One region of the Pseudobacillus sp. FSL P4-0506 genome, then DNA from elsewhere that is predicted to be linked to it. Evidence: a T-box and tRNA genes for the amino acid it is inferred to sense, from the RefSeq annotation. Region 1 holds a T-box; the other holds one or more tRNA genes.

What was found. A T-box is a leader RNA that pairs with one kind of tRNA and senses whether it is charged. The one in region 1 lies ahead of leuS (leucine--tRNA ligase), so its partner is inferred to be a tRNA-Leu.
Region 2: it has a tRNA-Leu gene. The T-box ahead of leuS (leucine--tRNA ligase) is inferred to sense a tRNA for this amino acid. The anticodon was not compared.

What each region holds. Positions count from the first base shown of each region.
Region 1 is NZ_JBBOOI010000001.1:1,545,529-1,566,775, forward strand. Features, by position in the region: gene MKZ02_RS07610 (TIGR01212 family radical SAM protein) at 1-811, opposite strand, end outside; gene MKZ02_RS07615 (MDR family MFS transporter) at 1,021-2,217, shown strand; T-box leader at 2,267-2,486, shown strand; gene leuS (leucine--tRNA ligase) at 2,532-4,943, shown strand; gene MKZ02_RS07625 (rhodanese-like domain-containing protein) at 4,960-5,265, shown strand; gene MKZ02_RS07630 (YpzG family protein) at 5,545-5,700, shown strand; gene MKZ02_RS07635 (BaiN/RdsA family NAD(P)/FAD-dependent oxidoreductase) at 5,740-6,993, opposite strand; gene MKZ02_RS07640 (DHA2 family efflux MFS transporter permease subunit) at 7,091-8,854, opposite strand; gene MKZ02_RS07645 (efflux RND transporter periplasmic adaptor subunit) at 8,868-9,524, opposite strand; gene MKZ02_RS07650 (MarR family winged helix-turn-helix transcriptional regulator) at 9,592-10,017, opposite strand; gene MKZ02_RS07655 (putative polysaccharide biosynthesis protein) at 10,203-11,822, shown strand; gene MKZ02_RS07660 (DMT family transporter) at 11,895-12,797, shown strand; gene MKZ02_RS07665 (pseudouridine synthase) at 12,817-13,539, shown strand; gene MKZ02_RS07670 (DeoR family transcriptional regulator) at 13,616-13,837, opposite strand; gene pepV (dipeptidase PepV) at 14,175-15,596, shown strand; gene cysK (cysteine synthase A) at 15,695-16,624, opposite strand; gene thpR (RNA 2',3'-cyclic phosphodiesterase) at 16,787-17,341, shown strand; gene MKZ02_RS07690 (nuclease-related domain-containing protein) at 17,348-18,325, shown strand; gene MKZ02_RS07695 (phosphotransferase family protein) at 18,553-19,329, shown strand; gene trmB (tRNA (guanosine(46)-N7)-methyltransferase TrmB) at 19,386-20,024, shown strand; gene MKZ02_RS07705 (YhcN/YlaJ family sporulation lipoprotein) at 20,118-20,711, opposite strand; gene MKZ02_RS07710 (YtnP family quorum-quenching lactonase) at 20,874-21,247, shown strand, end outside.
Region 2 is NZ_JBBOOI010000001.1:108,479-118,145, forward strand. Features, by position in the region: rRNA gene MKZ02_RS00480 (16S ribosomal RNA) at 1-709, opposite strand, end outside; tRNA gene MKZ02_RS00485 (tRNA-Gly) at 789-862, opposite strand; tRNA gene MKZ02_RS00490 (tRNA-Pro) at 876-952, opposite strand; tRNA gene MKZ02_RS00495 (tRNA-Arg) at 966-1,042, opposite strand; tRNA gene MKZ02_RS00500 (tRNA-Leu) at 1,049-1,134, opposite strand; tRNA gene MKZ02_RS00505 (tRNA-Leu) at 1,418-1,501, opposite strand; tRNA gene MKZ02_RS00510 (tRNA-Lys) at 1,508-1,580, opposite strand; tRNA gene MKZ02_RS00515 (tRNA-Gln) at 1,588-1,659, opposite strand; tRNA gene MKZ02_RS00520 (tRNA-Glu) at 1,678-1,752, opposite strand; tRNA gene MKZ02_RS00525 (tRNA-Ser) at 1,772-1,862, opposite strand; tRNA gene MKZ02_RS00530 (tRNA-Asn) at 1,867-1,941, opposite strand; gene MKZ02_RS00535 (SprT family protein) at 2,068-2,538, opposite strand; gene MKZ02_RS00540 (Tex family protein) at 2,566-4,743, opposite strand; gene MKZ02_RS00545 (PP2C family serine/threonine-protein phosphatase) at 4,802-5,395, opposite strand; gene sigB (RNA polymerase sigma factor SigB) at 5,395-6,189, opposite strand; gene rsbW (anti-sigma B factor RsbW) at 6,167-6,637, opposite strand; gene MKZ02_RS00560 (anti-sigma factor antagonist) at 6,637-6,966, opposite strand; gene MKZ02_RS00565 (PP2C family protein-serine/threonine phosphatase) at 7,040-8,050, opposite strand; gene MKZ02_RS00570 (anti-sigma regulatory factor) at 8,062-8,457, opposite strand; gene MKZ02_RS00575 (STAS domain-containing protein) at 8,461-8,817, opposite strand; gene MKZ02_RS00580 (RsbT co-antagonist protein RsbRA) at 8,814-9,647, opposite strand.

The sequences.
Region 1 (21,247 bases):
TAATGCGATGAATAATCATTTCCGGCGGCAAGATTTCGAGCTGATCACATACGAGATTCACATAGTCTTCAAGAGATAAAAACTCAAGCAGCCCTTTCTCATATTGCTTCACCATTGGTGTGCCTTTTAACAAATGGAGCAAATGAATTTTAATTCCTTGAACATCAAGGCGGGCAACTGTCTCCGCTGTTTCCATCATCATCTCGGGTGTCTCAAGAGGGAGGCCGTTAATAATATGGGAACAGATGCGGATATCATGCTTGCGCAATTTCTCTACCCCCTCTACATAAGTAGAAAAGTCGTGTGCCCGGTTAATAAGTTGTGCCGTCTTTTCATGAACAGTTTGCAAACCGAGTTCCACCCATAAGTAAGTGCGCTTATTTAGTTCAGCTAAATATTCGACTACTTCATCCGGAAGACAATCCGGGCGTGTAGCGATCGATAAACCGACGACACCCTCCTGGCTAAGAACAGTTTCATATTTCTCGCGAAGCACTTCTACGGGAGCATGAGTGTTTGTATATGCCTGAAAATAGGCCATGTATTTGCCGTTCTTCCATTTTTGATGCATTTTTCCTTTAATATCGTGAAACTGTTTCTCTAGACTGTCAGACCGGCTGCCGGCAAAATCACCCGACCCGGCGGCACTGCAAAAGGTGCAGCCGCCGAATGCGACTGTTCCGTCGCGATTTGGGCAGTCAAACCCTCCGTCCAGCGCAACCTTGAATACTTTATGTCCAAAATGATTGCGTAAATGATAATTCCATGTATGATAGCGCTTATTGTCACTTGCGTAAGGAAATGGATTCATCTTTATTAAACTCACCCTCTCTTTCAAGCTGGGCAAATGCTGCAGCATAAAGGAAATTTTATCATGAATAAGCAATAGAAAGCGAGCTTCATCCGTGGAAGATTAGTCAGAATTTTAAGTTCAGAAAACGGCTTGAAAAATTTGGCTTGGCGATCTACAATACTATTTTGGAACTCGAAATAATTAAATAAAACAGGAGGGGATACAGTATGCCAAAAGCAGTTTGGTTGTTAGTGATCGGCATGGTGATTAATGTGACAGGTGCTTCGTTCTTATGGCCTCTCAATACCATTTACATACATGGTGAATTAGGAAAATCCTTGTCGATAGCAGGGATTGTTTTAATGTTAAATGCTGGGGCTACCGTTGTAGGCAATTTGCTCGGTGGGGCGTTATTTGACCGTCTTGGTGGTTACAGAACGATTTTACTTGGGGCAGGCTTAAATTTGATTGCGATGGCTGGCATGACAATGTGGCATGACTGGCCCCATTATGTTATCTTTTTAACGATTGTCGGCTTCGGATCAGGAGCGATCTTTCCGGCTGTCTACGCGCTTGTTGGTGCGGTTTGGCCAAAAGGAGGACGCCGGGCATTTAATGCTGTGTATATTTCGCAAAACGCCGGGGTGGCGCTAGGTTCTGCAATGGGTGGTTTTGTTGCTTCTTTCTCCTTTAATTATATCTTTGCGGCCAACTTGGCTATGTTTGTTGTTTTCTTTCTCATAGCCGCTTTTGGTTATCGCCAAATGGCCAATGTGACCGGAGTACAAACAAATGTCATTGCGGAAAATGGCAAAGTGAAGAACCGCAGCAAGATGACGGCACTTTTCATACTATGTACAGCTTATATGCTTTGCTGGGTTGGCTATGTTCAATGGCAGTCGACTATCGCAAACTATACACAAGAAATAAATATCAGCCTGAAAGAATACAGTTTTCTATGGACAGTTAATGGCTTGTTAATCGTGTTTGGCCAGCCGCTCGTTAACTTTTTTGTTCGGGCTTTTCAGGATAATTTAAAAAAGCAAATTATGATTGGAATTCTTATTTTCATGGGATCATTTGCTATTACCGCTTTTGCAAGCGACTTTAGAGGGTTTCTCGCCGCTATGCTTATCTTAACTATCGGTGAAATGTTTGTCTGGCCGGCGGTGCCGACCGTAGCCAGCCAATTATCACCAAAAGGCAGAGAAGGGTTTTACCAGGGAATCGTAAATAGCACCGCAACAGCCGGACGGATGTTTGGACCGGTGCTCGGCGGGATTCTCGTGGATCTATACGGCATGCCGATACTATTTATCACTCTGATGGCTTTCTTGCTTATTAGCATGGGACTAACAATGATTTACGATCGGCCATTAAAAAAGAAAAATGAAGTACCATCTCCTTCCATATCTTCTCTTTAAGCTTGCAACTGTGGGCAATTTTGTCTAAAATAGTCGTAGATTGAATAAGTAAAAGATGATGATGAGGAATAGTAGTGACGATTTTCGGAATTAGAGAGCTGGCGGGAGGTGCAAGCCAGTCCGGAATACCATGAACTCGCCTTGGAATCGCAGGTGCGAACCATAAACAGTAGTGCCTGCCGCCGATCTGCGTTAAAGACGTCAAGCAGAGTGCCAAATGAAGGCACTAATCTGGGTGGTACCGCGGGAAATATACTCTCGTCCCAATTATGGGACGGGAGTTTTTTAATATTCAACATGGAAGGGTGTTACAGATGAGTTTCGATCATCAAAAGGTTGAAAAGAAATGGCAGCAATATTGGGAAGAAAATAAAACATTCAAAACACAGGAACAAAGAGGACAGTCAAAATTTTACGCGCTTGATATGTTTCCTTATCCATCAGGGGCTGGCCTTCATGTCGGCCACCCGGAAGGCTACACAGCAACAGATATCCTATCACGCATGAAGCGGATGCAAGGGTATAACGTTCTTCATCCAATGGGATGGGATGCGTTTGGACTGCCAGCGGAACAGTATGCATTGGATACAGGAAATGACCCGGCAGAATTTACTGAACAGAACATTAATAACTTCCGCCGCCAAATTAAATCGCTTGGCTTCTCTTATGATTGGGACCGGGAAATTAATACGACAGACCCGGAATATTATAGATGGACGCAATGGATTTTCCTGCAGCTTTATAAAAAAGGCCTCGCTTATATTGATGAAGTAGCGGTGAACTGGTGTCCGGCTCTCGGTACTGTGCTTGCCAATGAAGAAGTTATTGATGGCAAGAGTGAACGGGGAGGCCATCCTGTTGAACGTCGTCCGATGAAGCAATGGATGTTGAAAATTACAGCCTATGCTGATCGTTTGCTCGAAGATTTAGAGGAGCTTGACTGGCCGGAAAGCATTAAAGACATGCAGCGCAATTGGATCGGCCGTTCCGAGGGAGCAGAAGTGACATTTGCTATTGATGGTCATGATGAAACATTTACTGTGTTCACAACGCGACCAGATACACTTTTTGGAGCAACATATGCGGTTTTAGCGCCGGAGCATCCATTTGTGGCTAAAATTACTACAGATGAACAAAAAGAGGCAGTGGCTGGCTATTTAGATAAAATTAAAGCGAAAAGTGACCTGGAGCGCACGGATCTTGCCAAAGAGAAAACTGGTGTTTTCACTGGTGCTTATGCAATCAATCCGGCAAATGGAGAAAAGATGCCGATCTGGATTGCTGATTACGTATTAATGAGCTACGGAACTGGAGCCATTATGGCCGTGCCAGCACACGATGAGCGTGATTATGAGTTCGCTCAAGCATTCGATTTGCCGATTAAGGAAGTAGTAGCCGGCGGAGACGTTGAAAAAGAAGCTTATACTGGCGATGGCGAACATGTAAACTCCGACTTTTTAAACGGATTCAATAAAGAAGAAGCGATTCAGAAAATGATTGAATGGCTTGAAGAGAAAGGCATTGGTACGAAGAAAGTAACATACCGTCTTCGTGACTGGCTGTTTAGCCGCCAGCGTTATTGGGGAGAACCAATCCCAATTATCCATTGGGAAGACGGTACCATGAGCACTGTTCCGGAAGAAGAATTGCCGCTTATGCTTCCTGTAACAACAGAAATTAAGCCGAGTGGAACAGGTGAATCTCCGCTTGCTAATATTGATGATTGGGTTAATGTCATTGATCCAGAGACGGGCAAAAAAGGCCGGCGTGAAACAAATACAATGCCGCAATGGGCGGGAAGCTGCTGGTATTATTTGCGCTTTATCGACCCTCGTAACAGCGAGGCGCTCGCTTCTGAAGAGAAGTTAAAAGAATGGCTTCCGGTCGATATTTATATTGGAGGAGCAGAGCATGCTGTGCTTCACTTATTATACGCCCGCTTCTGGCATAAAGTTTTATATGATCTCGGTGTGGTTCATACGAAAGAGCCATTCCAAAAGCTGTTTAACCAAGGAATGATTCTTGGAGAAAACAATGAAAAAATGAGTAAATCGAAAGGAAATGTCGTAAATCCGGATGAGATCGTGGAAAGCCACGGGGCCGACACACTTCGCCTGTATGAAATGTTTATGGGGCCGCTTGATGCTTCCATTGCCTGGTCTACAACGGGACTTGACGGTGCCCGCCGCTTCCTTGACCGCATTTGGCGCTTGTTCATTCAGGAGACTGGCGAATTGAGTGAGAAAATTACAGACTCAGGCAATGAGCTTGAAAAAGTGTATCATCAAACAGTGAAGAAAGTGACAGAGGATTATGAGCATTTACGCTTTAATACGGCTATTTCCCAAATGATGGTATTCATTAACGAGGGTTATAAAGCAACAGCTATTCCAAAAGAATACGTAGAAGGCTTTGTTAAATTGCTTGCTCCGGTTGCGCCGCATCTGGCAGAAGAAATGTGGGAAAAGCTTGGCCATGAAGGTACAATCAGTTATGAGCAATGGCCAACATATGACGAGTCTAAGCTTGTTGACGACGAAGTGGAAATTGTCGTTCAGGTAAACGGCAAAATGAAAGCAAAATTAATGATTTCCAAGGAAGCAACGAGAGAAGAGATGGAACAAATTGCAATGAACGATGAAAAGGTGCAAGAGCAGGTTGCCGGAAAAACAGTACGTAAAGTCATCGCAGTGCCGGGCAAACTTGTTAACATCGTAGCAAACTAAAGAGAGGATGGTACAGATGGAGCCAATTCCAGAAATTACACCTGAAGAACTTAAACAAAAATTAGCCAACGGTGAAAAGTTGGAAATTGTGGATGTACGGGAAGATGAGGAAGTGGCAGGCGGTAAAATTCCGCAGGCTAAACACATTGTAATGGGAACCATCCCGAATCACTTAGATCAATTTGATAAAGAGAAGGAATATATTTTTGTCTGCCGCTCGGGCCGACGCAGTGAAAATGTCTGCTATTATATGCGCGATCAAGGTTTTAAAGTCCGTAATATGGCAGGCGGCATGCTTGAATGGACCGGCGAAACAAAATAATGTGCTTAGCTGTTCCCCTTCATCAGAAGGGGAGCAGCTTTTTTATTGGAGAAATTGAGAAGGAGAAAGGCCTAACTGGAATCAAAGTGAACATATCCTGAATCAGGCAGGGATATCGGGCATGCAGAGCTGGTATCATCACTTATGCACGGAATATCAACAATTAGGCTGCCATAAAAAAGTAAACAAGAAAAACATACTTCCCTGCTTTTAACACAAGCTAAAAAGGATATTCAGCAGTTGAATATCCTTTCACAAATTTACGGTGAGGTGAAAATGATGAGCAGAAAAGATTGGCTTGATCCGACTTCTCAAAAGTTTCACCACAATTGGACGAGACCGAAGCGTACAAACTCGCAGGTGAATGGTCATACGGAAGTATCCCGGCGGACACGCATTAACCAAAGCGTCTCAAACGAAAATCGGTTTTGTTGATGTAAAGAAAAAAGCAGAGGAAAATGTCCTCTGCTTTTTTCACTGGGCAGCATTTGAGCCAGCCAGCCGACCAGTAATAAGTGCGGAGGTAATATTGTAGCCGCCTGTATAACCATGGATGTCGAGTACTTCACCGCAAAAAAATAAGCCGGGCATTTTTTTAGAAGCCATTGTTTTTGGGTCCACTTCTTTAATAGAAACACCACCGCCGGTGACAAAGGCTTTCTCCAGTGGCAGGGTACCGTTGACAGCAAAACGAAACTGCTTGCACAAGTGCGCAAACTGGCGGATTTTCTCGGTGCTAATACCGTTTCCTGGTGTTTCCTCATGGATCTCCGCCTCTTCCAGTAAAAACAGCAAGTAGCGCTCAGGAAGCAACCCTTTTAAACTATTTTTCACCGCTTTTTTTGGATGATCAGCGAGCTGTTGGCGCACCTCTTGGAAAAGCTTTTCTTCATTTTTGTCAGGCAGGCTGTCGATCGCCATGAATACTTCACCTGTTTTGCTTTTCTTGAGCGCTTTAACGACAAATTGGCTGCAGCGCAGCACTGCGGGACCAGATATGCCGAAGTGGGTAAAAATCATATCCATGCGGTGAGTAATGATTGGCTTGCCCTTAGGGTTCAGAACGCTTACAGCTACATCGCGAAGAGAAAGTCCTTGTAGTTTTTTCTCTTTAATAAATGGTTCCTCCGAAGTGACCGGCACCTCTGTCGGATAGAGCTCTGTTACTGTGTGGCCCGCTTTTTCAGCCCACGGATAAGCATCGCCTGTTGAACCAGTTTGTGGAACAGAACTGCCGCCTGCAGCAATAACGACAGAGTGGCTGCGGATGGTTTGGCCGTCGCGGAAAATGACTCCGGCTGTACGGCCATTTTCAAATAGCAGATCGGCCACGGCCGTGTTCACACGTGTTTCAACGTTGAGCTCTTTCATCCTATTAAGAAGTGCGTCAACGACTGACTGCGCTTTATTGCTTACTGGAAACATGCGCCCGTGATCTTCCTCTTTTAGGGCAATACCGAGGTCTTCAAAAAAACGAATGATATCTTCATTGTTAAAAACAGAGAAAGCGCTATATAGAAAACGACCATTTCCCGGGATATGCTTAATGATTTCATCAACCGGTAGGCGGTTGGTTACATTACAGCGGCCGCCACCTGATATAGCAAGCTTTTGGCCGAGCTTGCTGCCTTTATCAACAAGCAATACACGCGCTTTTTGCTCACCGGCTGCAATGGCTGCCATTAAACCGGAAGGACCGCCACCGATAATAATTACATCATAGTCCATATGGAATCCCTTCTTTCTTAAGCAATTCTTTTCATAGTAGTTGATTTATTCATCGGTTGTCAATGAATAGAAAAAAAGAGAACCCTAAAGGGTTCTCTTAGGCTGCTTTCTTCTTCGAAGGAAGGAAGAAAGAGAGTATGAATGCGATAGCGGCTAAAATTGTCGCCACAACAAACGCATCATTAATACCTTTAATGGTGGACAATTTCATTCCTTCGCTGTAGAGCGACATGATTGACATCATATGTCCGGATTCTCCGCCGCCAAATGCTTGACTTAACGAATTGATTTTATCCTGAATAAAAGAATTTGTTGTTGTTACTTGGTTTTCGTAATCCGCCATGTGAAAGGTGCTTTGTCTCGTCATAATGGTAACGAGGAAGGCTGTGCCAATCGAGCCAGCCACCTGACGGATTGTATTGGACATGGCTGTACCATGAGCGATCAGTTTCATCGGCAACACATTCATACCAGCCGTCATAATCGGCATCATAATGAGCGACATCCCGAAGGAGCGCAAAATATAAATCATCAGGATGCTGCGATACGGGGTATCAGATGTTAGGTGCGTAAATTCGAACGTCCCGTAGGTTGTAATGGCCAGACCAATAACAGCGAGCCAACGAACGCCGTATTTATCGAACAACTTTCCTGCGATCGGCCCCATTAGACCCATGATCAATGCTCCAGGAAGCAAGAGAAGCCCGGATTCCATCGGAGTAAAGCCACGGATGTTTTGTAGGTAAATAGGCAACAAAAGCATACCGCCGAATAGTGCCATCGTAATAATTGAGTTGATGATAAGCGTAAAGGTAAACATATTGAATTTAAATACATTCATGTTAAGCATCGGTGTTTCCGAAACAAGTTGCTTCCAAACGAAAACGGCGAGAGAGATAATTCCAATGACAAGGGATAGGATAACTTCTGCACTGTCCCATCCATTGTTGCCAGCTTCACTAAAGCCATATAGCAACCCGCCAAATCCGATAGAAGAAGTAATGAGGCTGAACACATCGAGCTTCAAATCAACCGTTTCACTCTTAAGATGGAACAGGCGAATGGCCAGTAAAATATCAATTACACCAAGAATGAACATGCCATAAAACATCACGTTCCATTCGTAATGCTGGATGACCCAGCCAGTAAGTGTCGGGCCAATTGCAGGAGCAAGAATCATTGCAATCCCCATTGTTCCCATGGCAGCTCCACGTTTCTCAGGTGGAAAGAGTGTCATGAAGACATTTGTTCCGAGTGGCATGAGCACACCTGCACCGATCGCTTGGATTACACGTCCGACCATCATAATAGTGAATGTGCCGGAGACGGCGCAAATGATAGACCCAACTGTAAAAGAAATCATCGACAAAATAAATAATTTTCGAAAACCGTACTTTAAGATCAAAAAGGCACTAATTGGAATCATAATGCCATTGACAAGCATAAAGCCGGTCATCAGCCATTGAGCCGTACTTGTTGATACGTTAAAGTCACTCATCATAACCGGCAGAGCGACATTGATCAACGTCTGGTTCAAAATGGCCACAAACATTCCAAACAGTAGCACAGCAAGAACGGGACCAACCCGTTTTGGTGGTGCATCTTCTGAAGAGGAATGGATTTCTTCAGCTACTTCAGCTTTTGTTTCTTCTTGGGCCTCTTGCTGAATGTCCTCTGGTACTGCTGTTTGCTGAGATGCATCTTCCTGCTGGACAGCTATAGCTGATTGCTGCGGCATTTCTTTTCCTGCGACAGGCAAATCAGGTTCTGTCTTCTTGCGTTTTGCGGCCAGACGCTTGTTCACAAAAGCTACCACAATAACGGCTAAAATAAAGTAACCAATTAGAAAAGCTGATGCCATGTATCCCTCCTCCTTATTTGTGAATGCGAACGGAAACATTCATGCCAGGTACAATATCCAATGACTTCTGATCATTAATGGAAATAGTTACCGGCACGACTTGTGTAACTTTCGTATAGTTAGCTGTAGAGTTGCTTGACGGCAGCATTGAGAAGACATTGGCTGTCGCAAGACCAATTTTTTTCACTTTTCCTGTTAAAGTAGTGTCTGGATAGGCATCTACGTAAATATCTACTTTTTCACCAACAGAAAGATCTTCAAGTTTTGTTTCATCTACATTCGCTGTTATCCACAGATTATTTAAATCATAAGCGTAAGCAAGTGGTGTTCCAGCAGCAGTCATGCTGTTCTTTACAGCTTTTTCTTCAACGATTGTTCCATCTTGTGGAAGAGTCACTGGTACTTTGATTGTTCCAGTTCCAGATGGAGATTGAGTTTCAACTTCACCAAGCTTCTCGCCCGCTTTATATTTTTCTCCGAACTCGCCATTCCAGCTGACAAGCTTTCCAGCCGCTGGAGCAGCAACCGCCATTTGTTGGCCATCAATTTTTGCATTATCTGTCTTTATATAATTGTTCGTCTGAGTAAAAAAGTAATAACCGAGAAAACCGCCGCCGATTAAAATAACAATCGTTAAAACGTTTAAGAGAACGATTCTTCTTACATTCATTTACATACAACTCCTTTAAATATTCATAATATTAATAGTTAACTTTATTAACTATTACCCGAAAAAATCATTGAATCTTCTTAAATAATTCAATGAATGTGTTAAGCTCTTCCGGTGTCAGTTGTCCGAACTTTTCATATAAGAACTGAGCATTCTTTTTTTTCAGTTCATTAGTGAGTTTTGCGCCCTTTTCAGTTAAGGAAATTTGTACAATCCTTCTATCTGTTGCAGAACGCTGGCGCATAATCAGTTCCTTTTTAACGAGTGAATCCGTTAAATTAGTAATATGGCTGACAGACACACCAAGCTCTCTTGAAATTTCGGTGACTGTTTTTACATCCGGAGAGGAGAGTAATTTTAAAACAGAGTACTCATTATTTGTAAGCTTATCACCAATAAAAACCGACATTTCACGTTTGAATGATCGGAAAGATGTCCGTAAGACAGCAGCCAATTCATTCATTTTCTCTTTCGTGTGCCGATTGTTCTCCATGATCATCCTCCTTAGGGCTCTCTTTTGCACTCAACTATTTTAAGAGAAAATACTTAACAAAGTAAACTATTTATTTTATGAAGTAATAAGAAATTTTTGTTTAATAAATTGCCTGAACGTTAGGAAAGAGGTAAACTGATTTTTAGCATTTGTATTTATCTTAACGGAATAGAAAGGGAATTTTTATGTCTTCGAAGCTTATCAGAGGAACATTCATTTTAACGTTGGGAACATTTATTTCCAAGTTCCTTGGATTGTTCTACGTTATTCCATTTTACTCAATTGTTGGAAAAGAAGCGACGTCACTTTATCAATATGGCTACGTGCCGTATACAATCTTCATCAGTATAGCCACTGCAGGTGTCCCGCTCGCCGTATCTAAGTTTATAGCTAAATATAATGCACTTGGTGAGTATGCCATCGGGCGCCGGTTGTTTAAGTCAGGTCTTATGATTATGTCTATAACAGGATTCCTTGCGTTTCTTATCATGTATGTTTGTGCCCCTTGGTTCGCTAGTATTATGATCGTTGATAAAGAACAGATTTATACGGCGGAAGAAGTGGCTTATGTCATTCGCGCCGTCAGTTTTGCCCTCATTATCGTTCCGTTCATGAGCCTAATGCGCGGATTTTTCCAAGGCCATCAATCAATGGGACCGTCAGCTGTATCTCAGGTAGTTGAACAAATTGCTCGTATTATTTTTCTGCTTGTCGGTGCTTATATTGTTTTAAATGTGTTAGATGGAACGGTTGTAAAGGCAATTGGTGTGGCCACATTCGCAGCATTTGTCGGGGCTTTATTCGGTTTGCTTGTTCTGTTTTGGTATTGGAAGAAGCGGAAAAACCACTTAAATGAACTGCTTGAAAAAGATAAAAGCCATGCAGACGTAAAGCTCTTTGATATTTATAGTGAGATCGTCGTATATGCCATTCCGTTTATTTTTGTCGGCATTGCGATCCCGCTTTACCAACTTGTGGATACCATTACCTTTAACCGAGCAATGGCAGAAATCGGACAGGCAAAAATCGCAGATACTGTGTTCGGAATTGTCAACTTTAGCACACAGAAAATCGTTATTATCCCCGTTTCATTGGCAACCGCTTTTGCCATGACACTTGTCCCGCTTGTGACAAGCTCTTTCGTGTCAGGGGAACCTGACAGAGTTAAAAAGCAGCTCGATCAGACATTCCAAGTTCTTTTATATTTAACTGTTCCAGCTGTTGTTGGAATTATGCTGCTTGCGGAGCCTTTTTATACAGCGTTTTATGAACATAGCAGCCTAGGCACAGATATTTTACGGGTATATGCACCGGTTGCCATTTTGTTTGCTTTATTCACTGTGACAGCAGCTATTCTGCAAGGAATCAATGAGCAGCGGTTTACAGTATTCAGCTTGCTGTTTGGCATTTTGTTGAAACTGGTGCTCAACATGCCGCTAATTAAGCTGTTCCAGGGAGAAGGCGCCATCTATGCGACAGCGATTGGGTATGGGGCTTCAATTATAATTAACTTGCTCGTTATTAGATATTATTCTGGTTACTCTCTTCGTTCGATCGGAAGAAAGATTGGCCAAATCACAGTGTTTAATTTAATTATGGCAGCTGCAGTGTACATCGTCTATTTTATTCTTCACCCGCTGTTCAATGCAGACAGCAAAATACAAAGCACGCTTTTGATCGCCGTCTGCGCGGTGATTGGTGCAGCGATTTATTTCTTCTTGAGTTTCCGATCCGGACTGGCAACGGCACTGTTTGGAACGAGACTTGACCGGATAAAAAATAAGTTTAAAAGAGTAAGAGCTTAATGAATGATTAGAAAAGCAGGCTTCTTTTTTGAAGGAGACTGCTTTTCTAATGAGAAAGAAAGGAGGGGGAATGTGGAAAAAGAACTCGCTTATTCATCAAGAACAAAGGGGATTATTATGGTTCTTGCCAGTTCCTTATTTTGGGGGGCATCCGGTGTAATCGCCCAATTTCTTTTCCAGAAGCAAGGAATTGGAGTAGAATGGCTTGTAACAGTGAGATTGTTGCTGGCGGGCTTGCTTTTGCTTCTCTTCGCGGCAATAAAAGAAAAAAGATCCATCTTTGGTATGTGGAGAGACCGGTTTAGCTGGCCGTCTCTCATTCTCTTCAGCTTGTTTGGCATGCTTGGTGTTCAATATACATTTTTTGCGGCCATTAGAAGCGGAAATGCAGCAACAGCAACCATTTTGCAATATTTGGCTCCCGTGTTGATTGTTTTGTATCTTGCCATTCGCTCAAAGGCACGCCCATCTTCAAAGGAAGTAGTTGCTGTTCTTTTATCTGTGTTCGGAACTTTCTTTCTTGTAACTGGTGGAAACCCAAACGAACTGACGATTTCTGGAACGGCTTTATTCTGGGGGCTCAGTTCAGCCGTAGCGCTCGCTTTCTACACTTTGCATCCGCTTGAATTATTAAAAAGATGGGGCTCCATTTTAGTAGTCGGCTGGGCAATGACAGTAGCCGGTGTTGTTTTCAGCTTTGTTCATCCTCCTTGGAAGCTGGAGGGAATGTTCTCCTTTGCCACAGTAGCGGCGGTTAGTTTTGTTATTATCTTTGGTACGCTGCTTGCTTTTTATTTCTATTTAGAGAGTCTTAATTATCTGCGTGCGTCGGAAACGAGCCTTCTCGCCTGTGTTGAGCCATTATCTGCCGTATTTTTATCTGTCTTTTTACTATCCGTACCATTTGGATTTGGAGAATGGCTCGGCACCTTTTTTATTATCACAACTGTATTAATGTTATCACGTACTAAATAATAAACAGAGGAGGAGAACAATGAGAATTGATAAATTGTTAGCAAATGTTGGTTATGGAAGCCGCAAGGAAGTCAAACAATTATTAAAGACTGGAGCAGTCACGATCAATGGAGAAGTGGTAAAAGATGCTAAGCAACATGTTGACCCCGAAAAGGATCAGGTTATGCTGCATGAGGAAGAAGTAAATTATCGTGAGTTTATTTACTTAATGATGAATAAGCCACCAGGTGTGATTTCAGCAACAGAAGATGCAAGGGAAGAGACGGTGATCGATTTGCTAGGGCCGGAACATGCGGTATTCAAGCCGTTTCCAGTCGGCCGTCTTGATAAAGACACAGAGGGTCTGCTGTTGCTAACAAACGACGGCGTACTTGCCCATCAACTGCTTTCTCCTAAAAAGCATGTGCCTAAAACATACTTTGCGGTGATTGACGGCGAAGTAACCGAAGAAGATGTAGAGGCTTTTCAAAAGGGGGTTTCCCTGGATGATGGCTATGTGACCAAACCAGGAGAACTGAATATTTTAAAAAGTGGACTTCGCTCAGATATTGAATTAACGATTACAGAAGGAAAGTTTCATCAAGTAAAGAGAATGTTTGAAGCAGTTGGGAAAAAAGTGGTTTACTTGCAGAGAATCTCGATGGGGCCGCTTCAACTGGATGAGGAATTGGAGCTTGGTGAGTACCGGGAGCTGACGGAAGAAGAAGTAGAACTTTTGAAAAGTGGAGAGAAAGAATCATAAGATAAATATTGTCGGATTTTCGAAAGAATTTTATGTATAACAAAAAAAGCCCTTGCCAATTCAGGCAGGGGCTTGTTCATGAAGTCATTCGAACTTTCTTTTGTGTCGTTGTCCACTTGCCACGGCTTGGACTGATGACCAAGTCGTTGTAAGCTAACACATTCAAATCTCTTTGAATGGTGCGAGGAGTGATACCAAATTCATCCACAATTTCTTGAGTCGAAACAGTCCCGTTTTCCTTAATAAACATATAGACTGATTTGATTCGATTTAGCATCCGATTTGTTGAAGGTTTCAAAAAACCACTCCCTCATCTTTTTTCACAGAGGCATACAACAGACGACGGTTATTGAGAAGTTCAATGCTTCTCATTATATGTAGTTAATGAGACGCAGACAGCTCCTTTACTTAAATGTGTAAGATGTCTGACAATTGTATTTTACCTCATTTATATTTATTTTTCTAGAAAAAATACTTAAATTCATGAAACTTCATATAGTATTTACCCTTTTTTTTCATAAAACTAACAAAACAGACCGCTTTTTTTATTGCAATCGTGCTAGTAAGGGTTAATAATACTTTTTTAGAGGAGATAAAGGTAAAATAAAGAAAATGATGGATGGGAGGAAAAGTCAGTGGAAAAAATTAATTGGCAGGCTGAAGTAGAGAAAAGGCAGGAGGAGCTCCTGCAGGATTTACGATCCTTAATTGCCATTAAAAGTGTACTGAATGAAGAAGCAGCGACATCTTCAGCTCCGCTTGGTGAGCAGGTAAAAGAGGCGCTTGATTTTATGCTAAATCTTGGTGAAAAGGATGGATTTATAGGGAAAAATGTAGATAACCTGGCTGGTCATTTAGAGTTTGGATCAGGAGAAGAGCTCATAGGCATCTTATGTCACGTAGACGTGGTGCCGGAAGGGGACGGGTGGTCGACGGACCCATTTGGCGGTGAAATAAAAGATGGAAAAATATTCGGCCGTGGAGCCATTGATGATAAAGGCCCAACGATGGCCGCTTACTACGCCATGAAAATAATTAAGGAGCTTGGTTTGCCTTTACATAAGCGAGTGCGGATGATTATTGGCACGGATGAGGAAAGTGAATGGCGCTGTGTCGAACGTTATTTTGAAACAGAAGAAATGCCATCTGTTGGCTTTGCACCGGACGCTGACTTTCCAATTATTTATGCAGAAAAAGGGATTGCTGATTTTGATCTTGTCCAGCAAGCAGAAGAGACGATGCAAAGCCGTTCCGGTGATATCATTGTCCACTCTTTTGAATCAGGCAGAAGATATAATATGGTGCCGGACTATGCAAAAGCGGCTGTTACGGTGAATCGCGGACAGACGGAGATCATTCAAAGCTACGGGGCATTCGTTGACGAGCATGGGCTGGATGGTCGTTTCCATATTGATAACGGAAAATTGATTTTGGAATTAAAAGGAATCTCTGCTCATGGAATGGAGCCGGACCTCGGAAAAAATGCAGGTCTTTATTTGGCTGAATTTTTAGCCGGCAGAGAGCTGGATGAGAAAGCTGCCCATTTCTTTAAGCTGACAAGCCGATTGTTCTTCGAAGAATCACGCGGAAGAAAGCTAGGAATTGACTATAAAGATGAAATAACCGGAGACTTGACCATCAATGTAGGAAAATTATCATTCAATGAGGGTACTGGCGGAAAGCTTGGATTAAATATGCGCTATCCGGTCACATTTCCTCTAAAGGAGAAAAAATCATTTTTAATCGAACGACTGGCAGAAGAACAATTTAAAATTCAACACTTCTCTGACAGCTCTCCTCATCATGTCGATAAAGATCATCCGTTCATTCAGACCCTTTGTAAAGTGTATGAGGAACAAACCGGAGAACAAGCAAAGCTACTTTCGATTGGCGGAGGCACTTATGCTCGCAGTCTGGAAACAGGTGTGGCATTCGGCGCTCTATTTCCTGGTCGGGAAGATGTCGCCCATCAAAAAGACGAATATATGTTTATTGAGGATTTGCTGAAAGCCACAGCTATTTACGCACAGGCCATTTGGGAGCTGGCTCGACAATAAATGATCTTGCCCGACTGGCTAGAAGACCAGTGGACTGATTTCAGGCTCGGCATCCTTTTTAGCAAAAACGCCCTTCCACTAATGGAAGGGCGTTTTTATTATAATTGGAACAAGTCGCTTGATAGATAACGTTCACCCGTGTCACAGGCGATGCATACAACAATATCGTCTTTTGTTAGAGTTTTCGCCGTTTGGATCGCTGCATAGCAAGCGGCGCCTGAAGAAGGGCCTACAAGGATTCCTTCTTTACGAGCAAGCTGGTGCACGGTTTCATAGGCATCCTCGTCTTCAATTTTGTAAATATAATCATATACGTCTTCATTAAGTGTATTTGGAATAAAGCCAGGGCTTGTGCCAACGAGCTTATGCTTCCCTGGTTTACCGCCAGATAAGACAGGAGAACCAGCTGGCTCGACTACATGAACTTTTAATCCGGGAACTTGTTCTTTCAATGCTTCACCTGTGCCAGTAATGGTGCCGCCTGTGCCAGCTGTAGCGACAAAAGCGCCGAGATTTTTGCCAATTTGCTTTACAGCTTCCAAAATCTCTACAGCTGTTGTTTTTCGATGAGCATCTGGGTTAGCCGGGTTATCAAATTGCATGGGGATAAAACTGTTAGGAATGTCTTTTGCAAGCTCTTCCGCTTTTCGAATGGAGCCAGGCATCTTTTCATTACCAGGTGTGAGCACTACTTCTGCACCATATGCTTTTAATAAGTTAATCCGCTCTTTGGTCATCGTATCAGGCATGACTAAAATGGCTTTATAGCCTCTCGCTGCTGCATTCATAGCGAGACCAATCCCCGTGTTGCCGCTTGTTGGCTCGATAATAGTAGAGCCAGGCTTTAAGAGGCCTGCTTTTTCTGCTTCAATAATCATATTGAAAGCTGCGCGATCTTTTACGCTCTTGCTTGGATTGAAAAACTCCAGTTTTAAATATATATCTGCTCCCTGTTCAGGAGCCAGGCGATTTAATTTTACAAGAGGAGTATCCCCGATTAATTCGGCGATGTTGTTAACTGTTTTCAATGCTGCTCATCCTTCCATCCATTTTTCTTACTTCTATTATTATCATATTAATTCGGATTAATCCAATCAATGCAGACAGGAATTGTTGTTTTCTTCGATTTGTGAAACACTCCGGATATTTGGTAAAATAGGAGGAAAACCAATGATAAAGGGGTAGCTGACATGAGCCATAATCATTATTTTTTCGCCCTTCCTTTGCCGACTGAGCTAAAAGAAACGCTTCACAAACAAATTCAAGAAAAGCAGCTTCCATTCTCCCGCTTTGTTCACGAGCAAGATTTGCATCTTACATTGGCTTTTCTAGGAGCAGCAGAAGAAAAGCAGCTTGAAACAGCTCTTTCGCTCGTTACTTCCTCTGTGCAGGATATTGAAGCTTTTCCGCTCATCATTGATTCACTAGGCTTTTTCGGTAAAAAGACAGATCCGCGCATTTTCTGGGCGGGAGTTAAACAGGAAAGTCGTCTAAATGAATTGCAGTCCGCTGTTACCGCTGCATGCCGTGAAGCTGGGTTTAAATTAGACAGCCGGCCGTTCAGCCCACATATTACCGTCGCTAGAAAATGGAAAGGAGAATCTCCATTCCAATTGCCACAATTACAGCTAAATAAAAAATTTTTAGCGGAAACGGTCGTTTTATACGAAACTTATTTGGACAGGAGTCCGAAATATAAAGAGAAGCAAATAATCCAATTACATACAGGTGAGGGAAAGGACTAAAGAAACATGGCGCAGTTGATTAAGCTACAGGATTATATTTCTAGATATGAAACAGATATTTTTCATTATCCTGCCCAGTTTGCCCGTCTGAAGAAACAGCAATGGGAAAGCATGAGGCAGTTTTGGGAGAGAAATCGTTGGGAAGACGAGGCAAGCCTTCTTTCTGACGAAGAACCTGAGGAAGAGACGGAAGGAAGGGGGATGGTGCAGAAACTTAAGTCTTTTTTTCTGCGTGAAAAAGCGGAAGAATCAGCCTCAATAGAGGAAGAGGATAGGTCGTTGTTTGATACTATTGAAGTGAACTCGGTAGCGAACCTCGATGAGTTAAGACATAAGTTTCTCAATCAGCTGTTCAACTTTCAACTGAAATGGGCAAGTTCAACAGTGAGGGAAAAATCATATATTGATCCGCGCTATTTTCATGATGAGCGGCTAAAATTTTTGCTGCAAAGCCTGCCGGATAGCTTTCTCGTTATGTATGAGCCTGTTCTCCAATTAAAAAAGGCGCCAATGGAGCTTGATATCCTTTTATTGACACCGACTGAAGTATGGTGTCTAACATTTTTAGAAGGGGAAGAGCAGTCGGTATACATCGGATCGGGAGAACGTTTTTGGCTGAAAAGAAAGGGAGAAGAGGAAGGCAGGGTATTGAATCCTACACTTGCGCTGAGCCGGATGGAAGCAGTGCTGAAGAATGTATTTCAGCGACAAGAGCTTGACTTTCCTATAAGAAAAGCCATTATTTCGCGTAATGGTTTTGTTGATTACCCTGATCCGCCGTTTGGATTGGAGGTAGTAGACAACCGATCATTTCTGTCCTGGATCGACCGAATGAGGAAGATGCCTTCCCCGTTAAAAACCATTCAATTAAAAGCGGCAAAAAGCGTGTTAGAATTTGGACAGACAACGAGTGTCCGCCGTCCGGAGTGGGATGAAGAGGAAGAGTTTTTATTCATAAGCGACACGGAGGAGCAGGACGACTGATGAAAGTGTTTTCCTTATGAGATGACCATTTGTTGGCATGCGCGAAATACCTAGCCGAAGACAGTATTTCATGTTAAAATATTAGATAACTTTTAAAATGAGCGCGTAAATGACAGATAAAAAGTGAATCCTGTCATAATACGAAGATAGCTATTGTATGATCAAGCGATAGCTGTCTTTTTTATTCGGGCATGAAATGAGCCAAACAAAAATGAAGGTGACTAACGGTGGAACACTTACTTGGACAAGATTGGGAAATCACTCCAGCCGGCGGAGCAACAGGAAAGGCTTACGCGGCCAAGCATGGAGGGCAGCAATTATTCTTAAAAAGAAATTCTTCTCCTTTTTTGGCAGTTTTGTCGGTTGAAGGGATCGTTCCGAAGCTGATCTGGACAAAGCGACTGGAGAATGGAGACGTCATTACGGCCCAGCATTGGCTGAAAGGACGCGAGCTTGCTCCAATTGAAATGGGAGACAGCAGGGTAGCCAGGCTAATGAGCAAAATTCATTCTTCCCAGCCGTTGTTGTCCATGCTCGAAAAGCTTGGTAAAGAGCCAATGAAGCCGAACATGATCTTAACCGAGATTGAGCGACAGCTTGATAAGGAAACAAAGAGTGATGAGCATGTCCAAAAGGCCCTTCGATTTCTTCATAGCCGCCTTTCTGAAATTGGTCATGGAGAATATGTTGTTTGCCACGGAGATATTAATCATAATAATTGGCTGTTGTCAGATGAAGATCAATTGTATTTAATTGATTGGGATGGAGCGTTGATTGCTGATCCTGCTGTAGATTTGGGGATGATGTTGTATACCTATATTGAAGAAACCTACTGGGAAGAGTGGCTTGCTCAATACGGTCTTGTTTATACTGCTCATCTTGCTTTGCGAATGAAGTGGTATTTTCTAGCTCAGACGCTTTTATCCATTCAATGGAACAAAGAAACGGGCCGCCTTCGGGAGATGAAGGAAGGCTTTCGGGACTTGTCTCATATTCTCTCTTGAATGTGGAAGACAAGCATGATATGGTTTGAACGAAACTTTTTTAATGAGGTGCCAGAATGCGATTAAGACATAAACCATGGGCCAGAGAAAAAATCGAGGCCTATCCACAATACATTGTTCCAACTCCAGAGAATCATCGAGGCAATTGGAAAAGCGTATTTAATAACGATCAGCCTATATATATTGAAGTAGGGACGGGCAAGGGCCAGTTTGTTACAGAAATGGCAAAAGCTCATCCAGATGTAAACTTCATTGGTATCGAACTATATGAAAGCGTGATTGTAACGGCGCTGGATCGTCTGATCGAAGCAGAACTCCCGAACCTAAAGCTATTGAATGCTGACGCTAGAAATCTCGCCCAATATTTTGCAAAAGGAGATGTCAGTCGAGTATATTTGAATTTTTCTGATCCATGGCCGAAAAAACGCCATGAAAAACGAAGACTGACGTACCGAACATTTTTAAAGCTATATGAGGATATCATGCCGGACGGCGGCGAAATTCACTTTAAAACAGATAATCAAAGTTTGTTCGAATATTCCTTGAAGAGTTTTTCCGCCTATGGGATGCTGTTGACATTCTTAAGTCTAGATCTTCATAAAAGTGATTTCGAAGGCAATATTATGACGGAATATGAGGAGAAATTCTCCAAAAAAGGCCAGCGTATTTATCGGGTTGAAGCAAAATATCGCTGACATGTACCAGCTTTTGCTGTTGATAAGAAAGAGGCCCTGTCAGTCAAAAACTGTCAGGGCCTCTTTCTTTATTCATGAGCACGGACGTACAGTTTAATGGGCGTCTGGAAATACTCTACGCACCGTGTCTGTAAATTCATCAAATAAACCTGTTATTGGACGACCTTCATCAATTTTGTCACCGTATCCTTGCATCCGTTGAACAAAATCAGGGTTAGCTGACACATACACTTTTTTTACGTTAGGATCGGCTTTTCTTACTTCATTAGCTACTTTTTCCTCAAGCTGATTAGTGAGCTGATCCTGCTTGCCGTTGCTGAGCAAAACGGCAGCATAGGCATTTTGATCTGTCACGATTACTTTTGCCGTACGTACTTCCTTTAATTTTTCTAATCGATTTTCTGCTCGGTCTGATACTGCCATTCCGTTAACGTTTCCGTTATTATTGTCGTTGGTGTTGTTATTTGTCACGTTGTTATCGTTACGATTGTTAGTATTATCATCAAGGGTAAGGTTCGGATCGTTCATCGCGTTTCGGTCTTCATTAAAACTTCTGTTATTCGGCGGGTTATATCGAGCGTTTTCAATATCTACGCCCCGGCGTTCATCCGCTGCATTATCGTTATTACATCCGAACAATAAGACAAATGGTAATAAAGCAATAGTAGCGTGTTTGAATCTGATCATGATGTGTACCCCTTTCTTTAATCTACATGTTTAAGTTGAACAAATATCTAATTAATTATTCATCAGCTGTTTGCCTCTTAAGTTTTAAAAAGTATTGATAAATGACGCAATTTTTCAATAAGTGCTACAATAAACTTGTACAAATGAAGGGGGGACAAACAGTTGGAAACGTTAACGGTGGGAGATCTTACACTAACTTGGTTAAATGGCGGAGTAACAAATATGGACGGCGGAGCGATGTTTGGTGTTGTACCAAGGCCACTGTGGTCAAGGAAGTATGCCAGCAATGAAAAAAACCAGGTTGAGTTGCGAACGGATCCTATTTTTTTTCAGTTAGATGGGAAAAATATTTTAATTGAAGCAGGGATTGGAAATGGGCGTTTAACAGAAAAGCAAATACGCAATTACGGGGTAGATGAGGAATCAAGAGTGGAAGAATGTCTAGCGGAATTAGGGGTTACACCTGCTGATATCGATATTGTTTTGATGACTCATATGCATTTTGATCATGCCTTAGGGTTAACCAAGCTGTTACA
Region 2 (9,667 bases), 1.4 Mb from region 1:
ACGCATTTCACCGCTACACGTGGAATTCCGCTCTCCTCTTCTGCACTCAAGCCTCCCAGTTTCCAATGACCCTCCACGGTTGAGCCGTGGGCTTTCACATCAGACTTAAGAAGCCGCCTGCGCGCGCTTTACGCCCAATAATTCCGGACAACGCTTGCCACCTACGTATTACCGCGGCTGCTGGCACGTAGTTAGCCGTGGCTTTCTGGTCAGGTACCGTCAAGGTACCAACAGTTACTTTGGTACTTGTTCTTCCCTGACAACAGAGCTTTACGATCCGAAAACCTTCTTCACTCACGCGGCGTTGCTCCGTCAGACTTTCGTCCATTGCGGAAGATTCCCTACTGCTGCCTCCCGTAGGAGTCTGGGCCGTGTCTCAGTCCCAGTGTGGCCGATCACCCTCTCAGGTCGGCTACGCATCGTCGCCTTGGTGAGCCGTTACCTCACCAACTAGCTAATGCGCCGCGGGTCCATCTGTAAGTGACAGCTAAAAGCCGCCTTTCCATTCTTCTTCATGCGAAGAAAAAGAATATCCGGTATTAGCCCCGGTTTCCCGGAGTTATCCCAGTCTTACAGGCAGGTTACCCACGTGTTACTCACCCGTCCGCCGCTAACTTGAACAGAGCAAGCTCCGTCAAGTCCGCTCGACTTGCATGTATTAGGCACGCCGCCAGCGTTCGTCCTGAGCCAGGATCAAACTCTCCAAAAAGATGTTTGACTTGCTCATGTTTTAAAAATAAGAATTAACTTACTGGCATGTATTTTGTTCAGTTTTCAAAGATCAATTTTGGAGCGGGTGATGGGAATCGAACCCACGACATCAGCTTGGAAGGCTGAGGTTTTACCATTAAACTACACCCGCATATATACTTACCTGGTCGGGAAGACAGGATTCGAACCTGCGACCCCTTGGTCCCAAACCAAGTGCTCTACCAAGCTGAGCTACTTCCCGTTAAACTTATAAATGGCGCGCCCGAGAGGAGTCGAACCCCTAACCTTTTGATCCGTAGTCAAACGCTCTATCCAATTGAGCTACGGGCGCATTTTATGGTGCGGTCGAGAGGACTTGAACCTCCACGGGGTCGCCCCCACTAGGCCCTCAACCTAGCGCGTCTGCCATTCCGCCACGACCGCATGTTTTTTTAACAACAGAACTTAATTATATCATATACCCTTTATCAAATCAAGTACTTTTCGAAACAATATTTATCTTCAAAATAAAAGACGATTGTTCATTTCGATCGGTACTTTTCTTTGATTTAACGTCACTAGAAATATATTAAAGCAATAATGTTAATTAGTCAACTATTTTTTAAAGAAATAAATCTACTTACTAGACTCCTGATCAACTGCCGTTCTTCGAACAAACTCACTAATAAAAAAACAGCCTGCCTCACGCAAGCCGCCCTCACATCAATGCGGATGAAGGGAGTCGAACCCCCACGTCCTTGCGGACACTAGAGCCTGATTCTAGCGCGTCTGCCAGTTCCGCCACACCCGCAAATAGTGAGCCATGAAGGACTCGAACCTTCGACCCTCTGATTAAAAGTCAGATGCTCTACCGACTGAGCTAATGGCTCATAGTGACTGGGCTAGCTGGATTCGAACCAGCGCATGACGGAGTCAAAGTCCGTTGCCTTACCGCTTGGCTATAGCCCATTGTTAACAATAAGAAAATGGTGACCCCTACGGGATTCGAACCCGTGTTACCGCCGTGAAAGGGCGGTGTCTTAACCGCTTGACCAAGGGGCCACAATGCTTATTAAAATAATGGCGGAGAAGGAGGGATTTGAACCCTCGCGCCGCTTACGCGACCTACACCCTTAGCAGGGGCGCCTCTTCAGCCTCTTGAGTACTTCCCCAAAATGGCTCCGCAGGCAAGATTCGAACTTGCGACCGATCGGTTAACAGCCGATTGCTCTACCACTGAGCTACTGCGGAATATAAAATTCATTTTATCGACAATTTGTATTATATTAAAGTAGAGTACATGAGTCAACAACTTTGTCCAATAAAATTAAAAACTCCCCATTCCTTTTCCTCATTCACCAAATTCAACCATTATTTTTAGTCTACTGCTCTCTCTTCTTTGAACTTAATCGTTCCTTTACATTTTCCACATACATAACGGGCTGTATCAATCTTTCTTCTACGATGGTACGCAAGGTGGCAATTAGTGCATTCATAAACCAACAAACGCCTTAGCTGTTTGGGCTTTGTTTTCTCCAACGGAGTGCAATACCTAGGCCCTTGCACCTTTTCTAGCAGCTGCTTAAAATCCCGATCACGATGTTTATGTCCTTTTCCTTCTAAATGCAGGTGATAGTGACATAGCTCATGCTTGATAATACCTTCCACTTCTTCCCGCCCATAGGCCTCCAAATACTTTTTATTCACTTCAATATTATGGGACCGCATCATATAGCGGCCACCAGTAGTTCTTAATCTTGAATTAAATGTTGCTTTATGAAGAAACGGACGGCCAAATAACTCTATTGATATCTTTTCTGTAAGCAACTGAAGTTCCTGATCATTCATTAGCCGGCCGCTCCTTTTCTTCTTCAATTATTTTTCTGAAGGAATCATTGTTAAAGAGACTCTCCCTTTTTTCTCATCCACCTGTTCAATCCAGACAGTTACAATATCACCTACAGCTGTCACATCGAGAGGATGCTTAACGAACCCTTTTTTCATTTTGGAAATATGAACAAGACCATCTTCTTTTACTCCAATATCAACGAACGCACCGAAGTCTACCACATTTCTGACAGTCCCTTGCATTTCCATACCAGGCTTTAAATCCTCCAATTTCATTACTCCTGTTTTTAACAGCGGAGTCGGCAGTTCATCGCGAGGGTCACGTCCCGGTCTTTGAAGGGCATCTTTGATGTCCTGCATTGTTAGGACCCCAATGCCTAACTCTTCTGCAGCCTGCTCAACAGAAACTTTATCCAATGTATCTTTGAGCTCTTTGGATCCTACATCTTTTGTGGTATAGCCAATACTTTGAAGCAGTTTTTTCACTTCTGAATAACTTTCAGGGTGGATCGCTGTTTTATCCAACGGTTCCTGCCCATCCATAATTCTTAAAAACCCTATACATTGCTCGAAAGTTTTCGCACCAAGCCGAGGAACTTTTTTGACTTGAGAGCGATTATTAAATTTACCGTTATCTTCTCTAAATTTAACAATATTATTAGCTACAGTTTTATTCAAGCCGGCTACATACTGCAATAATGAGGAAGAGGCTGTATTCAAATTCACTCCTACTTGGTTAACTGCTGTTTCTACTACAAATGTGAGCGACTCATTTAGCTTTTTTTGAGAAACATCATGCTGATATTGGCCTACACCAACTGATTTTGGATCAATCTTTACTAATTCAGCTAAAGGATCTTGCAACCGCCGCGCTATTGACACAGCACTTCTTTCTTCGACCTGAAAATCCGGAAATTCCTCACGTGCTGTTTCGGAAGCAGAATATACACTTGCCCCTGCTTCGTTCACAATAATATAAGCCGTTTGACATTCACTTTTCTTAATGACATCAGCTATAAATTGCTCTGTCTCTCGCGAAGCGGTTCCGTTGCCAATCGCGATAATTTCCACTCCATATTCCTTTAGAAGCTTTTGGACATGCTCTTCTGCCTCGGCTCTTTTAGATTTCGGCGGGTGCGGATAAATAACACCTATATATAATACCTTACCTGTTTCATCTACCACTGCAAGCTTACAGCCTGTTCGGTAAGCAGGATCGACGCCTAAAACTACTTTTCCCTTTAAAGGAGGCTGCAAAAGTAATTTCCTTAAGTTTTCGGAGAAAATATGAATTGCCTGATCCTCCGCCTTTTCAGTTAGTTCATTGCGTACTTCCCGTTCAACGGATGGCTGGATGAGCCGCTTGTATGCATCTTGAAGGGCTTGTTGTACATATGCTCCAGCTTCGACTTTGTCATCCACCTTATATTTCTTGCTTATGTAACGCACGATTTTTTCTGAATCTGTATGGATGTTTACTTTTAGAACATCTTCTTTTTCCCCTCTATTCAGGGCTAATATGCGGTGCGGAACAATTTTCACAACAGGTTCTTCGTAATCATAATACATTTCATATATATTCTTTTCGTCTAACTCCCTATTTTTAACAGTTGCATGAATGCTCCCATTTTTGAAGGTTTCACTGCGAATCCACTGACGAATCGCTGCTTCATCCGCCGCCTGCTCAGCAATAATATGCAGCGCACCTTCAATTGCTTCCTCCACAGAAGAGACGCCTGTTTCGTTTGATATGTATGTTTTCGCCTGGGCTGTTACAGAAGAAGCAGGCATCTCCAAGAGCCACTCTGCTAACGGCAGCAATCCTTTTTCTTTGGCAATAGCTGCTTTTGTCCGGCGTTTTTGCTTGAAAGGACGATAAAGATCTTCTACAGCCTGAATTTTCTCTGCCTGTAAAATAGCAGATCGCAATTCCTCCGTTAGTTTCCCCTGCTCTTCAACTAGACGAATGACTTCTTCTTTGCGCGTTGATAAGTTTTGCAAGTAGGTCCACCGATTGATAAGCGATTGAATCTCCACTTCATTAAGCGCACCAGTCATTTCCTTCCGGTAGCGGGCAATAAAAGGCACAGTATTTCCTTCCTCAATCAGCCCAATGACTGCGCGTACTTTCTTTACCTCTAATTTCTCATCCTGGGCTGTTTGTTTAATCAAGCTTTCTTTGTCAATTATAGCTTCAACGGGCATGCCAATCCCCTCCTTCTCCTATCTTTCATTTTATCACAAGAAAAAAAGCCCGCGCTTATTAAAGCAGGCTTCCGATAATATAAGTAGAGTCATCGCCAGATTTGGTTGTTTCTTCCTCCAGTAGAGAGGCGATTTGTTGAATAGAACGGTTTCTCATTAGTCCTTTGACATTAAGAACGTTAATCCCGTCTGAATGCAAAAGAAATTTGCAATTCGCCTCATAGGTAAAGCGTTGTGTCCGATATTTTTGAGGCCGGCCCGATAAATAACCGGTTACCGGCAGTGGGTAAGTTAATTTTTCCTTGTCAGTATATAAATAAAACCGAATATTGCCAACGCAACTATATTCAAATTCACGGGTATTAAAATAAACTTTTAAAATAGCAACGGCTGCTCCTCTTTTTTGATAAAGAACATTATTGCTTAAACTCATTAGAAGATCAACCGACTCGTGATGGTTCTCTTCTACTATTTTTGTTACAGCCGATGAAGAATGAAAAGCAAACTCCCCACTACCCAGTCCATCTGCCAACACACAGATTAAATAGTCATCTGTTGTGTGAATATAGTAACTGTCACCGCAAAATGGCTGGCCGCCTTTTGCGGCTTTATTAGCACAGATCTCTAGCTGTTCATTTTGAAAACAATTCATTAAGTCAACCGCTCCGATGTCATTGATTCAGCATCAATTGCTTCTTTCAGCTTCTTGATTGCTCTTCTTTGCAGGCGCGATACATGCATTTGAGAAATGTTTAGCTTATCTCCCGCATCCTTCTGACTCATATTTTCTAAATAAGTATACTGGATAATTTGACGTTCACGGTCGGACAATACGTGAAGCACCTTCTCAAGTACAAGTCGCTGGTCTACCCTCTCATAACCTTGCTCTCTATTCCCGACGATATCTAGAAGTGTCACTGTGCTGCCATCGGAATCTGCTTCAATTGAGTGGTCAACAGATAAAGCTTGATAACTCTTGCCCATCTCCATCGCTTCCAAAACTTCCTCTTCAGAAATATCAAGATAACGCGCAATCTCATCTACCTTTGGAGAACGCTGTAAGCTAGAGGTTAGCTCCTCCACTGTGGATTTAATTTTTGGCCCCAGTTCCTTAATCCGCCTTGGAACATGAACACTCCACGTCTTATCCCGCAAAAACCTCTTAATCTCTCCAACGATTGTCGGAATAGCAAAGGCTTCAAAACTCTTACCATAAGCATCATCATATCGTCTAATTGCCCCTAAAAGGCCCATCATTCCGACTTGAGCAATATCTTCATGATAAGATTTGCCTTTTGAATATTTACGGGCAATGGATTCAACTAATCCTTGGTAATGTTTTACGAGATGTTCTTGTGCTTCATTATCACTGTCGTTCTGATAAGCTTTGATCCACTCAACAACTTGCTGTTTTGTATCCTGGTTAGGTTGAGATGGTTTCCGCATCCCTCTCCACCTGCTCTCCTTCGAGGTACTTCGTCATGAACAAAGTAACCCCTTCCTTTTGATGAACCTTTACTTCGTCCATTAATGTTTCGATGAGAAATAGACCTAAGCCTCCTTCACGCAGAAATTCCACAGAATTCTCCTTGTAAGGGCCTAATGCTTTCTTTGTTTCGCGGAAATCAAAGCTTTTTCCGTTATCAGATACCATCACTTCTAAATGTTTCTGATAAAGAGCAAAGCCAACCACCACTTCACCTTCTTCATCGCCGTTGTAAGCATGCTGGACAGCGTTGGTGATTGCTTCGCTAGTAGCTATTTTCAAATCCTCAATCGCATCATATGTAAATCCCATTCTGCTCGCAATTCCTGAAAGCGTCAACCTGATAACGCCCACAAATTCCGGCTTGGCCGGGATTTTCATCTCGATGTAATCAAACGCTTCCATCATCAAACGCCACCTTCTACTTCAGAATTAATATTCATAATATCTGCAAGGCCGGTGATATCAAACAATCTTCTCAAGCGTTCTGATAAACCAATCAACTGCAGAGTGCCCCCATTAGCATTTAAACTTTTGAAAAGCCCAACGAATACACCTAGACCTGTACTGTCCATATAAGATACTTCAGACAAATCAATTACTATGTTCGCCTTTTCTTTCTCGGTATATGGAAAAACAGTCTCACGAAGCTTAGGTGCTGTATATGCATCAATTTCTCCAGTGATTCTCACTGTGATTTGTTGTTCTGTTTCTTTTACGTCAATTGTAATATTCATTTTAAACCCACCTCTTCTTTATTACTCCACTGTTTTTAAAGTATACCCAGCTGAAAGAGAGATAAACCTTTTCTTACTTTATTCTCTTTAAAATAATTAAAGTGAAGTCATCCCGCAGCTGGAAGTCTTGTAAAAACTCAAGTTCTTTATATACCTTATCTGCAATCTCTTGGGCTTCCAGGTGAATATATTTTTTAATGTATCCCATTAACGTATCTACTTCTATAAAGCCTTCTTCGGTTCGGCATTCTGTTACGCCGTCAGACATAAGCAGAATAATATCCCCTACTTCAACTTTTTTCTCAAACTGGCGGTATTTTGTTTTCTTATCTACACCAAGCAAGAGCCCTTTTGCATACAACTCTTCAAATTCTTTTGTTTCATGATTGTAGAAAAAGCCCGGTTCATGACCTGCGGAAGAATAATAGAATGTATGATTCATTGTATTATACATCCCATAGAACATGGTAATAAACATTGTCGGGTCTACATTTTGTTCTACCACTCTATTTAGGCTTTCCAGCACGCGGCTCGGTTCATGCCGTCCCTCTGGTAAACTATCCATGGAATATTTGATCATTGACATGCACAGCGCCGCCGGAATTCCTTTTCCAATTACATCCGCAATGGCCACACTGACAGCTCCCTGCTCATCCTGAACAAAATGATAATAATCCCCGCTCATTTGTCTCGCCGGCACGCTAATAGCTCCTATGTCAAGGCAATCCACATTCGGAACCTGCGTCCCTAGAAGTGTTTGCTGCATATTAGCCGCCACTTCAATCTCACTTTTTAATTCCTGCTGAATCGTCCGCAAATTTTGATGCTCACGATAAGCAAGACCATACGCCATCATCACTTCAAGCAAGATGTCGAAAGAGGGGAGCATCGCCTCGGAAGTTTCTATTCCGAGTTCCAACAAAGCAGTTCTATGGAGACTGATAATTTCTTCGGGAGAGACTTTATGTTCAATGGATTTTCTACTGAACTTTTGACTAAGATACAAAGCTTGCTCGTTTTGATCCCTCATATAGCTCTCAAGAATTTCTTTATATTTTTCTTGCATTGCTTCCCTAAATTCCATACTTGCCCTCCTTATCGGAGCCACTTGATTGCCTTAATGAGAGTCCCCTCTCCTGGAGTAGAGTCAATTGTAAACTCATCTACAAGGCGTTTCACCCCAGGCAAACCGGCTCCAAGTCCTCCAGAGGTGGAGAAACCGTCTTCCATTGCTTTACGAAGATCTTGGATACCAGGTCCCTGATCTTCTGAAATAATGATTAACCCGGTTTTTCCGGCAGCCTCTGTCTTTTCTATGCATACCTGGCCCTGACCGGCATAAAGGTAAATATTACGCGCCAGCTCACTGATAGCTGTCGTGATACGGGCCTGGTCGACCGTGCCAAATCCTAGATCTTTGGCCACATTCCTGCCAAGCTGCCTTGCAGCTACGATGTCCCATTCATTTGTAATCTTGACGCAAGAATCCATAGATTAGTCCTCCAGTTCCCGTTGAAGTTTCTCCAAACCTTTTTCTAAATCAAGAGCTGTCAAGACATCTTCAAGACGTATACCCAATTCGATCAAGGTAATAGCAACGGCTGGCTGAATTCCTGTGATCACAACTTTCGCTCCCATAAGCTTCGACATGCTGATTACATCTCCGAGCACTTTAGCGATGAAAGAATCGATAAAATCAATAGAAGTTAAATCAATCACCACTCCCCGGGCGCTCGTTTCATGAATTTTGTGCAGCAAATCCTCTTGGAACTGCAGGGCAGTCTGATCGTCCAGTTCCCATTGAATTGAAATCAGCAGACAATCATGAAGTTTTAAAATTGGTATTCTCATCGTTCTTCCTCCACTTCAATGATTTTTCTTTCCGTCATCTCAAGAGCTTCTTCAATCCCTTTTTTCAAGGTACTTGTAGTAATAACCTGATCCAGATTAATACCTAGAGTGACGATCGTTTGAGCGATTTCCGGACGGATGCCCACGATCATACATTTAGCACCAACAAGCCGGACAGCATCCGCCGCCTGGATGATATGATGTGCCACCATCGTGTCCACAACCGGAACCCCCGTAATATCAATAAGAACAACTTCCGAACGATGGTTAACTACCCCATCAAGCAAGTTTTCCATAATAAGTTTAGCTCTTTCTGTATCAATCGTTCCTACAAGAGGCATAACTGATATTTTCTCAAAAACCGGGATAAGAGGGGCGGATAATTCCTGAAGGGCAATCTTTTGCAAAGAAACCGTGCGTTCCCACGTATCAGCATAAGTATCAATAATCGTGTTATATAAAGGGAACATCCAGCGCTCAAATTCAAAAGAAAATTCGATATAATTATGCTGTCCAACCAATTCTTCCTTTGTCATTCCCTCGGATATAATGTGGCTAAATGTATGCAGCCCAAGTGTAATAACAGTAAGGGGCCATCCTAGTCTGACAATCTTCTCCGCAAATCCAGTAACTTTTGACTGAAATTCTTCTTCCGTTTCAGTAAAATTGGAAATAAGCAACTCGATAAACTCACTGCTTGTTTGTGTAAACATTTGATCAGACATCGTTTGAACAGCACGCTCATCTGCGTCTTGTTTCATTTTGCTAATCCATTCGCTCAATATTTGACTCTTATGGGTTTGCACATAGTTAAAAATTAATTTACGCATTAAGACAACTCCAATTCTTC